Regions from separate parts of the Jeotgalibaca dankookensis genome, predicted to be linked through region 2. Evidence: riboswitches for the same ligand, from Rfam matches in the RefSeq annotation. Region 2 holds a riboswitch; the other holds the start of a gene.

Region 1 (7,947 bases), 400 kb from region 2:
AAACCGCTCTTTAAGTAAAACGTCTTTTTTAATTAACCCTTTTTCAAAACGATTCCAGAAACTTTGGTTGATTTGCGAGTAAGTTTGAATGTTTTCTTCAGTTGGTGTCACAGCCAGTTCTTTCATTAATGACGAAATAGCATATTTTTCAGCAGCTTTAAAATCAAAAAGGGTGTCGTCTAAATCAAACAATAAGGTTTTATAAGGCATAAGGATCTCCTTAAAGGGTTTATGTTCGTTGTTACTTTTTAATTATACTTTATCAAACAACTCTCTTTCAATTTATAGAGATTTCTTTTAAGATAAGAGAGATATTTATGAGGAGGAATAATAAAAATGGCTAGAGTAGAAAGTTTTGAATTAGATCATAACGCTGTTCAAGCACCTTATGTGCGGATAGCTGGAACAGAAAAAAATCAAGAGTCGATTATTCAAAAAATTGACCTACGTTTCTTACAACCCAATCAAGGGGCCTTACCAACCGCTGCAGTTCATACACTGGAACATTTATTGGCAATTAATATGCGTGACCATTTACCAGGTATTATTGACATTTCACCAATGGGGTGCCGAACAGGCTTTTATTGCATTAAGTGGGGCGAATCTACACCAGAAGAGATTGCCCAAGCTTTAGAAAAAACTTTAAAACAAGTAATGGAAACTGAAGTAGTACCAGCGATAACTGCCAAGGAATGTGGCAACTACCGCGATCACAGTTTATTTTCTGCTAAAGAATACGTACGTGAAGTCCTTGAAAAAGGAATTAGTCGGGACCCATTTGAACGAGTTGGTATTTAAATGATAATTATTAAAGCTGCAAAATCCTTACTTAGGGGTTTGCAGCTTTAATAGTTTTTCATAGCAATAAAGACCAACTGATGCACCTAGGGTATCAAGCAGGACGTCCCAAAAGCTAGGCCCACGATTAGGAACAAAAGATTGGTGGATTTCATCACTGGATGCATATAAAAAACTAATTAATAAGGCCAAGAAAATACGTTTTTTGTAAGGAATATGCGAGGTATAAAGCGCGCGTGTCGTTAAGAAACCTAAAATCAAATAAACAATAAAGTGGGCGGCTTTACGAATAAAAAGGTGCAAAGCATCCAGGTTGAGGGGCCAATTAGGTAAGGTTCTGGTCCAAATATCTTCGATAAAACCAACGACAGAACCACTTAAAGCTCCTGATGTGCTTCCAACTTGTGATGAAAAAGAAAAAATAAGCATCATCCAAATAACCACCATCGCCCAGCTAATCCATATATTTCTTTGTTTCATTGTCTTCAATCCTTTTTTTAGAATAAAACTAGTATATCATGATACAATAATTAAAACCGTTGATTGAAAGGAAGTTAATCATGTTAGATAGACAAGCTCAAAATATTGAAGAAGCTCAAAGTTTTGTTGAAACAGAACACTTTGCTTTTATTTATGTATCCCGTGTTGATTGTGGTGTTTGCCACGCGGTTTTACCGCAAGTAAAAAACCTATTAGAAGACTATCCACAAGTCAAATTGTTGGAGGTAGACGCGGATAAAGTTCCCAGTGTAGCAGGCGCTTTTAGTGTCCTCACAGTCCCAGCTCTCTTAATGTTTGTAGATGGAAAAGAAATGCTTCGGAAAGCCCGCTTTGTCGTGATGTCAGAACTCGAACGCGAAGTAGCTCAAATTGTGGAGAATTACTAAATGATGACAAATAAATACTTACTTGCCAAAACTTTTAAGAAAAAAGGCAGTGTTGTTATCTCTCTAGAAAACCTCGCTGATTTTCTAACTTATATTCCCGAATTGGAAGCTGAATTCAAACGAAATGCTGAATTTTTAATTACTAGTAACCAAGCCAAACTTCCTTTAGATGAGGCCTGGCCTGAATATGCACCTATTCAAGTAGAAACAACGAAAATTGCTTTCAAAGCAGCTGTTAAAGAGAAAACACAACGAAATAAGAAGTGAAAAAAAGGCTGGGACTTTGGTCCTGGCCTTTTTTCATCATTAACTTTGGTAAAAAGAGCGTTTATGATTAAATAATAGGAAATATCATCATTAGCAGATTAAAATGCTTTTCTAATGATGAAATAAGTGGAAAAATCATCATCAGCCCGCGTTTTTATCTTTCTAGTGATGAAAATTACCTTCATTCAAATGATCAATCTCGTTCCAACTGTCAATTTCAAAATGATTCCCAATCCGTTTCATTCTGGTGACACTTGTATTGGCCATAGGTGTTTTAGAGCGTAAATCATTAACCTGGTAGCCTGCCAAAGTTAGAATGCTACTGGTTAAAGTTATACTATGAGCAACAAATAAAAGAGAATCAGTTGGGTGAGAATCAACATGACTAAGAATTGTTTGAGTACCGCGATCAATGAGTTGCGAATAAGTTTCCCCACCAAATGCGGAAGGATCATAAAGGTCGGGTCGGTTTCTTAAATTATAGAAAGCTTGTGGGTATTCTTTTTTCAAATCGGGAATGTATTTCCCTTCCCAGTCACCAAAGAGAAATTCTTTTAAGCGGGCATCTTTTTCTAAAGGAACTTTGGAATCAAATTGCTCAAGAATAAGTTTGGCTGTATCTAAAGCGCGGGCTTGAGGACTGGTAATAATGCGTGAAATCCCCATTTGATTTAGATAAACACCGGTTTTTTTGGCATCTTGTTTACTGGATTCCAATAGGGGAGAGTCAACCTGGCCACCTTGTACATAGTCGGCTTTGTTAAATTCAGTTTGTCTATGTCGTACAAAATATAAAAACTGCATGCGGATCTCCTTTCCAAGAATATAGTTATTATACTGATGATAGCAAAGGATTCGGGAGGTTACAAAATAAGTGACTTACCGAAACTTGTCAAACAATAGTATTTTTACTATAATGAAACCATATTAAAACCCAATACAAAGACATCTCGGCTATGTAAGTTGGTGAGAATCCAACGCGGTCCCGCCACTGTAAGAACATCTTTGATGTTTAAGTCAGAGCTTTATTCGAGAATGCTTATACGCGCGCATACTATTTCAAGGTAAAATAGTATTGTTTAGTCTATGTGTAAACGGGTATAGGCTTTTTTATCCGCCTATGAAAAAAAGGAGTGTATAGAATGAAAAAATGGTTATTTCTAATGAGTGCGAGTGCAACATTGGTGGCTTGTGGTACAGAAGCAACTGAAACTGCGGAATCTATTAATCAAGCAAATGACTTGATTGAGGTTACGATTAATGTAGCAGTTGATGGCGAAACTATTGAAGATGGCTCTATTACTTCTAATGTTGAAGAAGATGCGGTCTTGTTTGATGTAATGGAAGCAAGTTTTGATGTTGAGGATGAAGATGGATTTATCACAGCAATAAATGGATACGAGCAAGACGAGGATGCTAATAAATACTGGTTGTTTGATTTAAATGGTGAAATGGCCCCAGTAGGTGCTCAAGATTTAGAGCTATCTGATGGGGATGTTGTCGACTTTAACTTAGAAGAACTTGAGTAATTTTGGTGCGTAAAAGGTTTGATGCAAAGCATATTGCTCTGCTCGCAATTTTAACGGCATTGGCTTACGTAGGAAGAATTGTTTTTCAATTTTTGCCAAATGTGCAACCGATGACAGCCATCATCATTATACTAACCCTAAATATGGGATTGATTGATGGCTTAATTGTAGCAAGTTTATCACTATTTTTATCAAACATTTTTCTGGGGTTAGGTCCATGGACGTTTGCACAATTAATTAGTTTTGCAACAATTGTTCTTTTGACAAGCTTAGTAATGAAACCTCTATACCTTAAGAAAACAAAGCCGTTATTTGTGCTCTTTGCTTTCTTTTCGGGGATTTTTTACGGTTTTATTATTTCATTATTTTCCTATAAAATATACGGCTTAACTAATTTTTGGATTTATTATGCGTATGGTCTGTGGTTTGATTTGGCTCATGGATTTGGTAATGCGGCATTTTACTTTATTTTAGAACCCATTCTCCGCCCTTTATTTAATCGATTCAAAGAAAAAAGTTGAGGCAGATTGAATCTGCCTCAACTTTTTTTATTCTGTAAAATTATCAAAATAGCCTTGAATATAAACGAAAGGTGTTCCTTTGTCTCCACTACCAGAAGTTAAATCGGATAGCGAACCTACTAAGTCAGTTAATTGACGTGGGGTTGTTCCTTGGGTTTCATTTGTACCTACTAAATCAGCATTTTTATTTTTGATAAAGTCAGAAATAGCAGAGTGCAAATCTTCCCCTTGAAGGTCAGAAAAATTATTATCTGCTAAATATTTCAGTTTTACTTCACTAGGCACACCGTCTAAACCGGGTGTATAAGCCGGTGAAACAACTGGGTCAGCTAGTTCCCAAATTTTCCCTACTGGGTCTTTAAAAGCACCATCTCCATAAACCATCACTTCGATTGTTTTACCAGTTGCTTCTTTAATCCCTTTTTGGATATTGTCTACAATCTGTTGAGAGTTACGGGGGAAAAGTTTCACACTGTTGTCAGTGGCTTTGTTAGAGCCTAACAAACCGTAAGTTTCATTAAAACCTGATCCATCAACAGATTCTGTTAAAATTTCATCGAGGCTGTATACTTTTTTCGCACCGTGAGCTTTTAGAATTTTCTTAGTTCTAAAGCGCGTATGAATATCACAATTCAAGACTGTTTTTGTATAGTCTAAAATAGATTTAGCATTATTAGAAAAGATTACTTCACATTCTACGCCGTACTCTTCAACAATAGATTTATAGTGCTCGATGTAATCGATTCCTGTAAAAGTATGCTTTTTATAGCCAAAGTGACTACGAAACTCTTGTTCAGATAAAACATCTGTCCATGGGTTAACGCCTTTATCATCCAATTCATCAATTTCTACTAAATGGTTACCAACCTCATCAGAAGGGTAGCTCAACATTAAAACAACTTTCTTAGCTCCTTTTGAGATTCCTCGTAAACATGTTGAAAAACGGTTACGACTTAAGATTGGGAAAACAACACCAATTGTATCGTCACCAAATTTAGATGCGATGTCAGTTGCAATCTGATCAACTGTTGCATAGTTTCCTTGCGCACGCGCAACGATTGACTCAGTAATAGAAATAATATCACGGTCTTCAATTGAATATTTTTCAACTTCGGCTGCGTTTAATACCGTATCAACCACAATTTTTACAATATCATTACCATCATGAATGATTGGTCCACGCAGACCTCGGACAACAGTTCCAACTACTCTTTCCACTTGCATCTCTCCTTAAAATAATCAGTTACACTTTATTTTACTACAAATAGAGACGTTAATGTTTGAATAATGTCATTTTTTTGAAAAAAATAAGAAAATCACTTTTGTAGTTAAAATAAAAATCAAGTATAATGACTAGAAACAACGCTGAGGTGATACAAATGCGAGACAACACAAATGGTTCGACCAACCTGTATGACATCCTATCCAATGATTTATTTGGCCATAGAAGCGATGCGCTTGATTATATCCAAAAATCAGTTAAACGGAATAAACTCCTCGTTGAGGCAATTCAAACAGGAAACAAGAAACTTTTAGATAAAGTGATGCAGATGCCAAAAATTGATAATCAAAATCGTTATTATTATGGGAATCCCATCATTAAAGACAACCCTTTACGAACCCAAAAAAACGACATGATTATTCGTAACACCATGTGCCGAATTGCTGGAGAAATGGGTGGGGTATCTGCGATTTACCTCCAACTTGTTTCAGAAAAATATGCACTTCAAATTGAACAAGCTACTTCTGCCAACTACTTAGAAGAGGTAATCAGCCCCCAGATGTTCTCGGAATATTGCGACTTAGTAGCTAACTATTCAATAGCTAATTATTCTTTTTTAATTAAAGAAATTGTCGATTATATTGGTAATCACCTACACAAAGAGTTAAATGTTACCAATTTGTCTCAGACCTTCCATGTAAATAGCTCCCATTTAGCTCGTAAATTTAAAAAAGATACGGGGCTCACTATTAGTGAATACGTCAATAAACTAAAGGTACAGGCAGCGAAATTACTATTTCAAGGTGGGTGTGTGACCGTTGGAGAAGTTTCCGAAAGATTAGGATATAATAGTACCTCTTATTTTAGTAAAATTTTCAAAAAAATAGTCGGAGAATCTCCCGCCGCTTATCAAAAAAAGCAAGACAATTAAGAAGGAAGTAAAGGCAATGAGCCTTTACTTCCTTCTTTTTATTCTATATGAAAAGAATACGTTGTTTCGGAGCGATAGGTTTCTCCAGGACGAAGCACAATAGAACCAAAGTGCGCTTGGTTAATAGCATCTGGGTAATCTTGTGTTTCCAGAGTAATCCCTGCGTAAGCCGGGATAGGGTTGTTAGCAATCTTGAGTGGACTTGCGCCATTATGCATAAAAATGACTACCACCGGTTCACTTGTTTTCATTGTAATTTTTCGCCCACTTTGAGGGTCGTAGAGACTGACATCCAGACGATTGGCGTCATGGTTTAAGACAAAGGGATGATCCAAACCAGAAACTTGTAGTGTTTGAGGGTGGGTGGATTCTGTTGCTTGTGACGTTAGGCGTGCGGTTCGAAAGTCAAAAGGCGGTCCAGCGACATCAGGGCGACGGCCAGTCGGAATACTTTGTTCATTCAATTCAACAAAGCGATCCGCATCTACAAAAAGTTGATGGTCTAAAATCGTTTTTGAGACAGTTCCATGTAAGTTAAAATAGACATGGTTGGTTGGATTAAAAAGAGTAGGCGCGTCTGTTTCTGCCTGATAATTTATTTTCCACTTATTATCTTCCGTAAAGGTATAGGTCACTTGGATTTTTAAATTTCCTGGATAGCGATTCGAACCTTCTGCATCCAAGTAAGAAAAAATAATTCGTGCCTCTTGGTCATCTTGTTCCGTTTGATAGTCCCAAACTTTCGTATCTAAGCCGGAATTTCCACCGTGAAGGTGATTGGTCTCTTGGTTCGTTTCTAACTGATAAGGATCACCATCAATTTCGAAAGAACCATGAGCGACGCGTCCTGCAACTCTCCCGACTGTCGCACCGTAAAAAGGTCGATGTGTGACGTAATCTTCTAAGTTATCAAAAGCTAAGGTAATATTGTCAAACTTTCCTGCTTTATCAGGTACAGACCACTCAAGAAGAGAGGCACCGTACGTCATAGCAGTGATTGAAGCACCACTGCGATTAGTCAATGTGATAGCCATAACTTCTTTTCCAGCAGTTTTTCCGAATAAACGTTCTTTAATATGCATAGTGAGGTCTCCTTTAATTATGCGCTTTAATGTCATTGTAACAGTTTTCAAAAATGATACAATATAAGTAAAATGAAATTAGAAATGAGGAGAAGCCGTGTTGAAAATAGCCGTTATTGGCATCGGAAATATCGCTCAAAAGGCATACTTGCCCGTTATTTCTGCTATGCGTAATCAAGTTGAATGGTACCTCGTGACGGGTAATAAAAAAACCTTGGATTTGGTAGGGAGTCAGTATGGATTTGGAAAATGTTACCAAAAGCTCGATGAATTGGATGATATTAATTTGGATGCAGCCTTTGTACACAATACAACCACTGCGCATTATGAAACCGTAAAAAAATTATTAAATAAAGGCATTCCAGTTTACGTGGATAAACCAATTAGTGATCAATTCTCTCAAACAGAAGAATTGTTGACTTTGGCTGAAGAGAATCAGGTTCAACTGACGGCTGGCTTTAATCGCCGGTTTGCACCGATGATTCAGCAACTAAAAGCGATACCAGATAAGAAAATGATTCTAATTCAAAAAGATCGTGTCGAGAACCGTGAATCCATTCGTTTTGCAATTTACGATTTATTTATTCATATTGTTGATCTTGCTCTATTTTTACTGGATGAACCGGTTGTTTCCTTTCAATCATACATTCATGAAACGGAAGGGGAGTTAAAGCGTGTGTGGCTTGTTTTAGAAACTACCCAAACAACAG
Region 2 (7,947 bases):
CCTTCTTGACTACGAGCGTATAAACCAATCGAATTCTGTGAAGTTTCTAAAGTTCGCAATGGTCCTGGTTCATCTTTACGATAAGCTGTTTTTCCTACTACTCTTTTTTCGTAAATAGAAGGGTTATTTGATGGCTTTCGGTGAGATACTACAATTGCTTCACCGGTAAATACATTCCGTACATCAATAAAAACATCAAATTCATCAAAGGTACGGTTTGTTAATATGATTTCAGCTTGATTTTCTAAGTATTGGATTTCCACTTTACTGAGTTGAGTATATTTTTTGCAAATTTCTTGAATATCTTCATCGTAGTGATTATTATTCATCTAACATCACCATTAATTCAGCTACCTCAATCATTGGTACACGCTTCTCCATACTTATATTGCGTATTTTCGTGTAAGCGTCTTCTTCGGTAATATTTTCTATTTGCATTAACTTACCTTTTGCCTTTTCAATCATTTTTCGTTCTTCCAGTTTTTTAGATAACCGCTCTAACTCTTTAGACATTTCCTTAAATTCATTTCCTTTTGCTAAGGAAAGCTCAACCATTGGTAATAAAGATTGTTCATGAAGCGGTTTTACTAAATAACCTAGGGCCCCGAATTGTTTTGCTTTAATAATATACTGCTTATCGCTATAAGCTGTCAGCAATATAATACCCGATGCAGTCCCTTCTTCAACTATTTTTTTAGAAGCCGTCAATCCATCAAGAATTGGCATTTTAATATCCATAATAACTAGATCTGGTTTTTTTTCTTGGCAAGCCCGTATTGCTTCAAACCCGTCAGCAGCTTCTCCTACTACTTCGTACCCAGCTGTTTCGAGCATATCCTTTATATCTAGTCTTGTAATTGGTTCATCATCCACTATAATGATTCTTCCACTCATTGTAACACCTCGTTATTTTAGCTAATCGTTAATTCTACACGGTTAAAACCTAAAACTACTTCCATCGTTTCCAAAACTTCTTTCAACGCAACAGTAACGGATGATACATCTCCAGTGATAACTACCGAACCGGAAAAACGGTCGACAAACCCAATTTCTATGTCTGCCGCTTTTGTAGCAATATCCACGGCTATGACTGACGCCTCACTTGGGGATATGGTCATAATTCCAATAGCATCTTCTCGTGTGTTCATAACTCCTAGCTTAACATAAATTTCAGAATCTGGTTTTGCGATGACATGTGCTACTGTAACTTGTTTCCCCGGCACATACTCTTGAATAATTCGATCTATTTCCACCGAGTACTCCTCCTTTATTCGCACAAGTTAAAACGCCTGCTCTAAAATAAATAATACACCTTCTTGTTCTACTCTTACTGGGTTTGTAATGGTACAACGATCTTTAAGAGCATCTCGTGCAATATTTCGTTTGTGCTCTTCAAATGTTTTTTCATCGATTCCCCATTCTGAAAAACTATTAGGCATATCCATTCTTTTTTGTAAAGAAATAATAGCATTCGTAAGGCTACGAACACCCATCCGTGGGGTACCTGCACTTAAACCTAATTTTTTTGCTACCTTCGTATATCTTTTGGCCGTTTCATTAAATATTTGAGGGTTTTTTTCTGTCATTCCACTATTGTATCGTATTACATGTGGTAACAAAATTCCGTTTAATCTTCCGTGAGGTATATGGAAGCGTGCTCCAGCCGCATGAGCAATCCCATGATTGAGACCTAGAGAAACCTGATTAAAAGCCATACCAGCCATTGTAGACGCGATATGAATTTTTTCTCGAGCTTGTTGGTTACCCCCGTCTTTATAAGCTTTTTCTAAGTATTCGAACACATAAACAATAGCTTTTTCTGCAAACATGTCCGATACTTCATTTGCTTGCGTTGAAACATAAGCTTCTAAAGCGTGTGTTAGAACATCTATCCCGGTATCTGCTGTTTGTAACGGAGGAAGTCCCATCACTAGTGAGACATCTAAGATAGCTTCTGATGGTAAAATATCATCACTGATTAGAGGATATTTTACTGATTTCTCTGCGTCTGTTATGATGGAAAAATTGGTGACTTCTGAACCTGTCCCACTAGTTGTTGGTATAACTATAAAAGGCATTTTTTCAAAAATTTTACTTTGGAGACCAAAATATAACATTGCTTTGGCAGCATCAATTGCTGATCCTCCACCTAGAGCAAGGAGCATCGTTGGATGATAATGTTTCGTTTTTTCTAATCCTAATACAATTGTATCAATTGGCGGATCAGGAACAACTTCCGAAAACAACATTGTTTCCACACTGGACGAAAAATGGTTTATAACTCGCTCTAAAATTTCAGATTTTGCAATAAATTGGTCAGTCACAATTAACACTCGTTCGTTTTCAAATTGGGATAGACGTTCCAAACTATTCTCACCTGTGTATAAAGTAGTTCCAAATCTAATTTTATTCATTTTCTAGCCTCCTTCCTCCAAAAAAAGCCACAAGTAAAAGAGTATCGTTATAGATACTTTGTTACTTACGGCTTCATTGCTCGTATTTGATTGGCACGCCTTTGTGCTCTAACTACATCTTAATGTACTATTTCAACTAAAGATTGTCAACACCTTTTTTAAACGCTCTCATCATTAATCTTTTAAATCTGCTTTTGTAATTTCTGTGTGGAAAACACGTCCGCTTCTTTCATACAAAACATCTTTTACTCCGTCTTGAGAGTTTACAACTCTCGCAACAGCAAAAAAATAATCGGAAAGACGATTAATAAATCTCATAACTTCACTATTCATATCATTTGTCCATTGGAAACTAACAATTTCTCGTTCTGCTCTTCGAGCGACTGTTCGAGCAAAGTGAAGCAAGCTAGCTAGTTTTGTTCCCCCTGGTAAAATAAAGGACTCAACAGTTGGAGGTATTCCTGCATACTCATCAATTCTACTTTCCAGCCATAGAGTTAGATTTTCATCTACACGATAAGGATTCTTACCATGAGGAGTAGCTAAGTCATTGCCACAATCGAATAAATATTGCTGAATAGTCATTAATTCTTCTTTTAGTTCAGAAGATATTCCGTCAGTGCTCGCTGCAATACCTACGATACTATTCAATTCATCCACAGTTCCGTATGCTTTTACACGGTCTGCATCTTTTGCTAGTTTCATTCCTCCGATAACACTTGTATACCCCTTATCGCCGGTTCTTGTATAGATTTGCATTAATTTACCTCCTTATTTAGATAATCCCTTAATTCTTCCATACCATAGTTTTTAAACGCAGAAACTTTAAATATTTTATTTACTCCCGCGAGCCGCAGCCTTTTCTCGGCATTTTTTAATTGATCTTCATCTTGACATAAATCTATTTTAGTTATAATTCCGATGGAAGGTTTCATAAAGTTTTGGGCAAAATTTGGTGAGAAAATTTGTTCCTCTTCTTGACAATTAGATACTAACGCAATCATTTCAGCTTCTACCGCCATCATTTGTAAAGCATTATAGAATCTCCTATGCTGAATAAATTCTCCTGGAGTATCAATCATTTTAGGATAAAATTCTACCGCTTGCGTCTTACTATACTGGAGTTTATCGCCAATAATTCTTTGACAAAGCGTTGTTTTCCCACAGCCAATTGAGCCAATAAACATAATTTTTTTCAATTGATCACCTACTCTAATTTTAAGTACGGGTTATTTTTGTAATACTAAAGCCCATTTTGTACTGTAGATAATTTATCGCTTCTTGCATAGACATCTCTACTGAAGCAATATCACCCAATATAAAAACAGAACCACTAAACCGATCGACAAAACCAATTTTTATTGCAGCAGTTTTTTTGGCAATATCTACTGCAATAATCGAGACTTCGCTTGGTGTAATAGTCATAATACCTATTGCTTGGTGATATTCATTTTGCAAGCCTAATTTGTCAAAAATTCGTTTATCTGGATTTGCAATGATATGGGCTAAAGTCACTTGTTTTCCAGGGACAGATTCGAATATTTTTCTATCTTTGATTTTCATTTTTTTCGACCCCTCACTCACAAAATGAAAGTGCAACACACACGTTCATAGTATTTCTAATTAAAATAAAAGTCAAGGTCAGAGAAAAAGTTATATCTGAAATGTTTTAATACTTTTCTAGTAAGACATAGACTTAATACCATTTTTTTACAAAAAAATACTAAAGAGCTTTTCAACCCTTTAGCATAAAAACTATATAGTTATTGATTATAGAAATTTAAAAATTAGAATTGAATAGGCCTCATTGCCTATTTTTCTTCTCCTTTGAAGAACAATTCTAAAAAAATTTGATAGAATCCCTCATTTTGCTAAAAATGAAGCTGTTTTGGGTACAAAAAAAGTCTATGCTCCATTACATAGACTACTACGATACTGTTTTACCTCGAAACAGGATACGCATGCATGATTAGCAAGCTAAGATAACGACCTGACTCCATATGTCTTCATATGATTACAGTGGCGGGACCGTGTTGGAATTTAACCAAACTTCCTCATCTCAGTTGTCTTGAAATGGTACTTCTATCAATTTCTATGATAGTCTAGTATTCTTTCTTTTGCAAGCTAAATCTATTTTTTTAAAACATTTGTTTTATAAAATATTTATTGCAGCTAATAAAACACTAGGACTACATTCATATAATTTAATATATTTTTTTAAAAAAAGAGAATAAGACAAAAGTCTTATTCTCTGTATTTAAGAAGTAATGATTAGTAAAAGTTTGCCAAAGCTTGAGCTTTTTTAAGTTCCATTGCACGTACTTCTCTTGGTAAGAAGCGGCGAATTTCGTCTTCGTTGTAGCCCACTTGCAAGCGTTTTTCATCGAGAATAATTGGACGACGAAGTAAACCTGGGTTGTCTTGGATAAGCTTAAACAAGTTGTTCAACGGAATTTCATCAAGGTCCACATTCATTTCTTGGAATGCTTTTGAACGAGTTGAGATAATTTCTTCTGTACCTTCTTCTGTCATCTTAAGGATATCCTTAATTTCAATTTCAGATAATGCTTCCGAGAAAATATTACGTTCTGTATATGGAATATTATTCTCTTCTAACCATGCTCGTGCTTTACGGCAAGAAGTACAACTAGGTGAAGTATAAAGAGTAACCATTAATGGATCTCCCCTTTCTCTTGTGTGAATTATCTTGTTCTATGTTATTCATTATACATTACTTCTCTCAAGATATCTACCTTTTTTTGAAAAAACTTCACTTTTTGTACACATTGTGTTCATTTCGATTCCCAAAAATTTTTCGTGAACGTTTATTTAATAAGGTTTACATATGTTCCTATACATTTAAGATACGTATACTTTATAATAATTATAATTTAAAGCGTTTTACTTGTAATTTAGCTTTTACGGTGTTACGTCGGCATAAAATACGGTATAATAGAATGGTAGAAAATAGGAGTGTGATTTTAATTGAAGAAAAAAGTTTTTTCGGGTGCCCAACCGAGTGGTATGTTAACGATTGGTAACTACATAGGTGCAATTAAAAATTTTGTAGCTTTGCAAGATGAATATGATGCCACTTATTGTATTGTTAATCAGCACGCTATCACGGTTCCCCAGGATCCAGAAGAGTTAAAAATGCGTACGCGTGGCTTAGCAGCTCTCTATGTTGCTTGCGGAGTCGACCCGAATAAATCAACAATCTTTGTCCAATCAGAAGTGCCTGCTCACGCACAAGCAGCTTGGATTGTACAATGCAATACCTATATTGGCGAACTGGAACGAATGACCCAGTATAAAGATAAATCTGCAAAGCAAGATGCTGTGTCTGCCGGTTTATTAACGTATCCTCCTCTTATGGTAGCAGATATTATTCTTTATGATGCTGATTTGGTTCCTGTAGGGGAAGATCAAAAACAACATTTAGAACTAACGCGTGACTTTGTGCAGCGGTTTAATAATCGCTATCATGCCGACTTGGTTATGCCAGAGCCGCTTATTCCTAAAGCCGGCGGACGCATTATGAGTTTACAGGATCCAACTAAAAAAATGAGTAAGTCAGATACAAATCAAAAAGGGTTTATTTCTATGCTAGATGAACCTAAACAGATTCGTAAAAAAATTAAAAGTGCGAAAACAGATTCAAGTGGTGTGATTGAATTTGATCAAGAGAATAAACCAGGTATTTCCAACTTACTAACAATTTTCGCGAATTTTAGCGGAAAATCAATCCCACAGCTCGAAGAAGAATTTGCTGATAGTGGTTATGGTGATTTCAAGGAAAGGCTAGCAGATGCTGTTATCGCTGTTCTTGAACCCATTCAAGAACGTTATTATAAATTAATGGCATCAGAAGAGTTAGACTACATCTTAGATCAAGGCGCTAAACGTGCTAACGATTATGCTAACGGAACTTTAAAGCGTATGGAAAATGCTATTGGTTTGAATCGTTAATTAAAAAAAGGACGAGGGATTTAATTTATCCCTCGTCCTTTTTGATTATTCGGAAAACAAAGCTGTTACTAACTCTTCACTGGTAATATTGCCGAAGTATTTTTTCAAATCGAGACTATCAAATTTCTCAATCAGTGCTTCTTTCGTATATTTTGTACCGACGAGCGCTTCTTCAACGTCTTTTATTTCTCCTAACCCAAAGAAATCACCGTATATTTTTGCTTCAGTAATTTTTCCACCACTTACATTAAAGGCAAAGTCAATGGCGCCGATAGGGAAACGACGACGGGTTTCGATTGCATAATTAGGAGACTTACCATAATTCCAATCCCAATTGCCGAAATATTCTTCGCGTATCTCATAAACACGTTTCCAATCTGCATCTGTCAAATGATATTCTTTCACGTCTTCACGTTTTTCTACGTCAAAGATATATAATAACATTAAATCACGGAACTCTTCAGTCGTTAAATCTTTATACTCTTCATCTAAGAAAGGTTTTATATTGGTAACACGACTACGAATTGATTTGATTCCCTTTGAGGCAATCTTGTCCTTACGAGGTTTTAAAGCTCCTGTAATAGCATCTAAATCAGAATCAAGCAAGATTGTTCCATGAGCGGTCATTCGACCATTCGTTGCATACATGGCATTGCCAGAAAACTTCTTATCACCGATGGTTAAGTCATTGCGACCTTTCAATGCAGCATCCTTTACCCCTACACTGTGTAAGAAAGAAATTACAGGTTCAGTAAATTTAGCAAAGTCACGGAATGAATTACCATCATCATCCGTAATAAAACAGAATGAAAAGTTACCGAGATCATGGTAAACTGCTCCCCCACCCGACATGCGACGTACAACATGGATATTATGAGCTTCTACATATTCCTGATTAATTTCTTCAATCGTATTCTGATTTCGACCAATGATAATAGATGGTTCATTAATATAAAAATATAGAATTGGCTCATCAAGTTTTTTTTCTTTTAATAAAAATGTTTCTAAAGCAATATTAACACTTGGATCTAAATGGCCTTGATTATCAACAAAATACATATGAACACTCTTCCCTTCGAATTAAATAATGATTTTCATATCGTTTTCAGCTAGCATTACTTTCACATTTGGTGTTGCCTCTTTCGCTTCACTCAGAAGTCTTTGCCAGTCTTCATTGGGTGGGAGATGCGTTAAAATCAATTTTTTAACACCAGCTTTTTCAGCAATTTCACCCACTTCTTCAGACGTCATATGCACCGAAGATTTTTGTTGTTCTTTGAAAAAATTAGTATCAGCTAAAAAGACATCTGCATCTTTAGCAAAAGGTATAAACTGCTCCATATACCCAGAGTCAGCTGAAAATACAAATTTTTTCTCAGTTTCTCGTTCCGTAATCGCTAGAGCATAACAAACAACAGGATGAATCGTTTTTAAAAACTCAACATGAAAAGGTCCTATCTCAATCGCTTCTTGTCCTGAATAATCAATTGCTTTTGATGATTTACTTTCTCTTACTGTATGCCATATAGATTCTGTATGGCCATAAATTGGTACTTCTTTAACA

What was found. A riboswitch is a leader RNA that binds a small molecule or an ion and turns the genes downstream of it on or off. The one in region 2 is predicted to bind cobalamin.
Region 1: linked by a shared signal. The riboswitch ahead of BW727_RS10225 (DUF4430 domain-containing protein) and the one ahead of BW727_RS01785 (BMC domain-containing protein) in region 2 are both predicted to bind cobalamin.

Annotation. Positions count from the first base shown of each region.
Region 1 is NZ_CP019728.1:2,056,995-2,064,941, forward strand. Features, by position in the region: gene BW727_RS10195 (YjjG family noncanonical pyrimidine nucleotidase) at 1-210, opposite strand, end outside; gene BW727_RS10200 (S-ribosylhomocysteine lyase) at 337-798, shown strand; gene BW727_RS10205 (VanZ family protein) at 826-1,278, opposite strand; gene BW727_RS10210 (thioredoxin family protein) at 1,359-1,685, shown strand; gene BW727_RS10215 (DUF6718 family protein) at 1,686-1,952, shown strand; gene BW727_RS10220 (histidine phosphatase family protein) at 2,115-2,756, opposite strand; adenosylcobalamin (AdoCbl) riboswitch at 2,884-3,034, shown strand; gene BW727_RS10225 (DUF4430 domain-containing protein) at 3,095-3,481, shown strand; gene BW727_RS10230 (ECF transporter S component) at 3,487-4,002, shown strand; gene BW727_RS10235 (coenzyme F420-0:L-glutamate ligase) at 4,030-5,220, opposite strand; gene BW727_RS10240 (AraC family transcriptional regulator) at 5,382-6,155, shown strand; gene BW727_RS10245 (aldose epimerase family protein) at 6,194-7,237, opposite strand; gene BW727_RS10250 (Gfo/Idh/MocA family protein) at 7,335-7,947, shown strand, end outside.
Region 2 is NZ_CP019728.1:364,023-371,969, reverse strand. Features, by position in the region: gene BW727_RS01815 (sensor histidine kinase) at 1-329, opposite strand, end outside; gene BW727_RS01810 (ANTAR domain-containing response regulator) at 322-894, opposite strand; gene BW727_RS01805 (BMC domain-containing protein) at 912-1,238, opposite strand; gene BW727_RS01800 (1-propanol dehydrogenase PduQ) at 1,281-2,414, opposite strand; gene BW727_RS01795 (cob(I)yrinic acid a,c-diamide adenosyltransferase) at 2,589-3,173, opposite strand; gene BW727_RS01790 (EutP/PduV family microcompartment system protein) at 3,173-3,613, opposite strand; gene BW727_RS01785 (BMC domain-containing protein) at 3,633-3,977, opposite strand; adenosylcobalamin (AdoCbl) riboswitch at 4,340-4,495, opposite strand; gene spxA (transcriptional regulator SpxA) at 4,686-5,087, opposite strand; gene trpS (tryptophan--tRNA ligase) at 5,400-6,383, shown strand; gene BW727_RS01770 (lipoate--protein ligase) at 6,429-7,442, opposite strand; gene BW727_RS01765 (MBL fold metallo-hydrolase) at 7,464-7,947, opposite strand, start outside.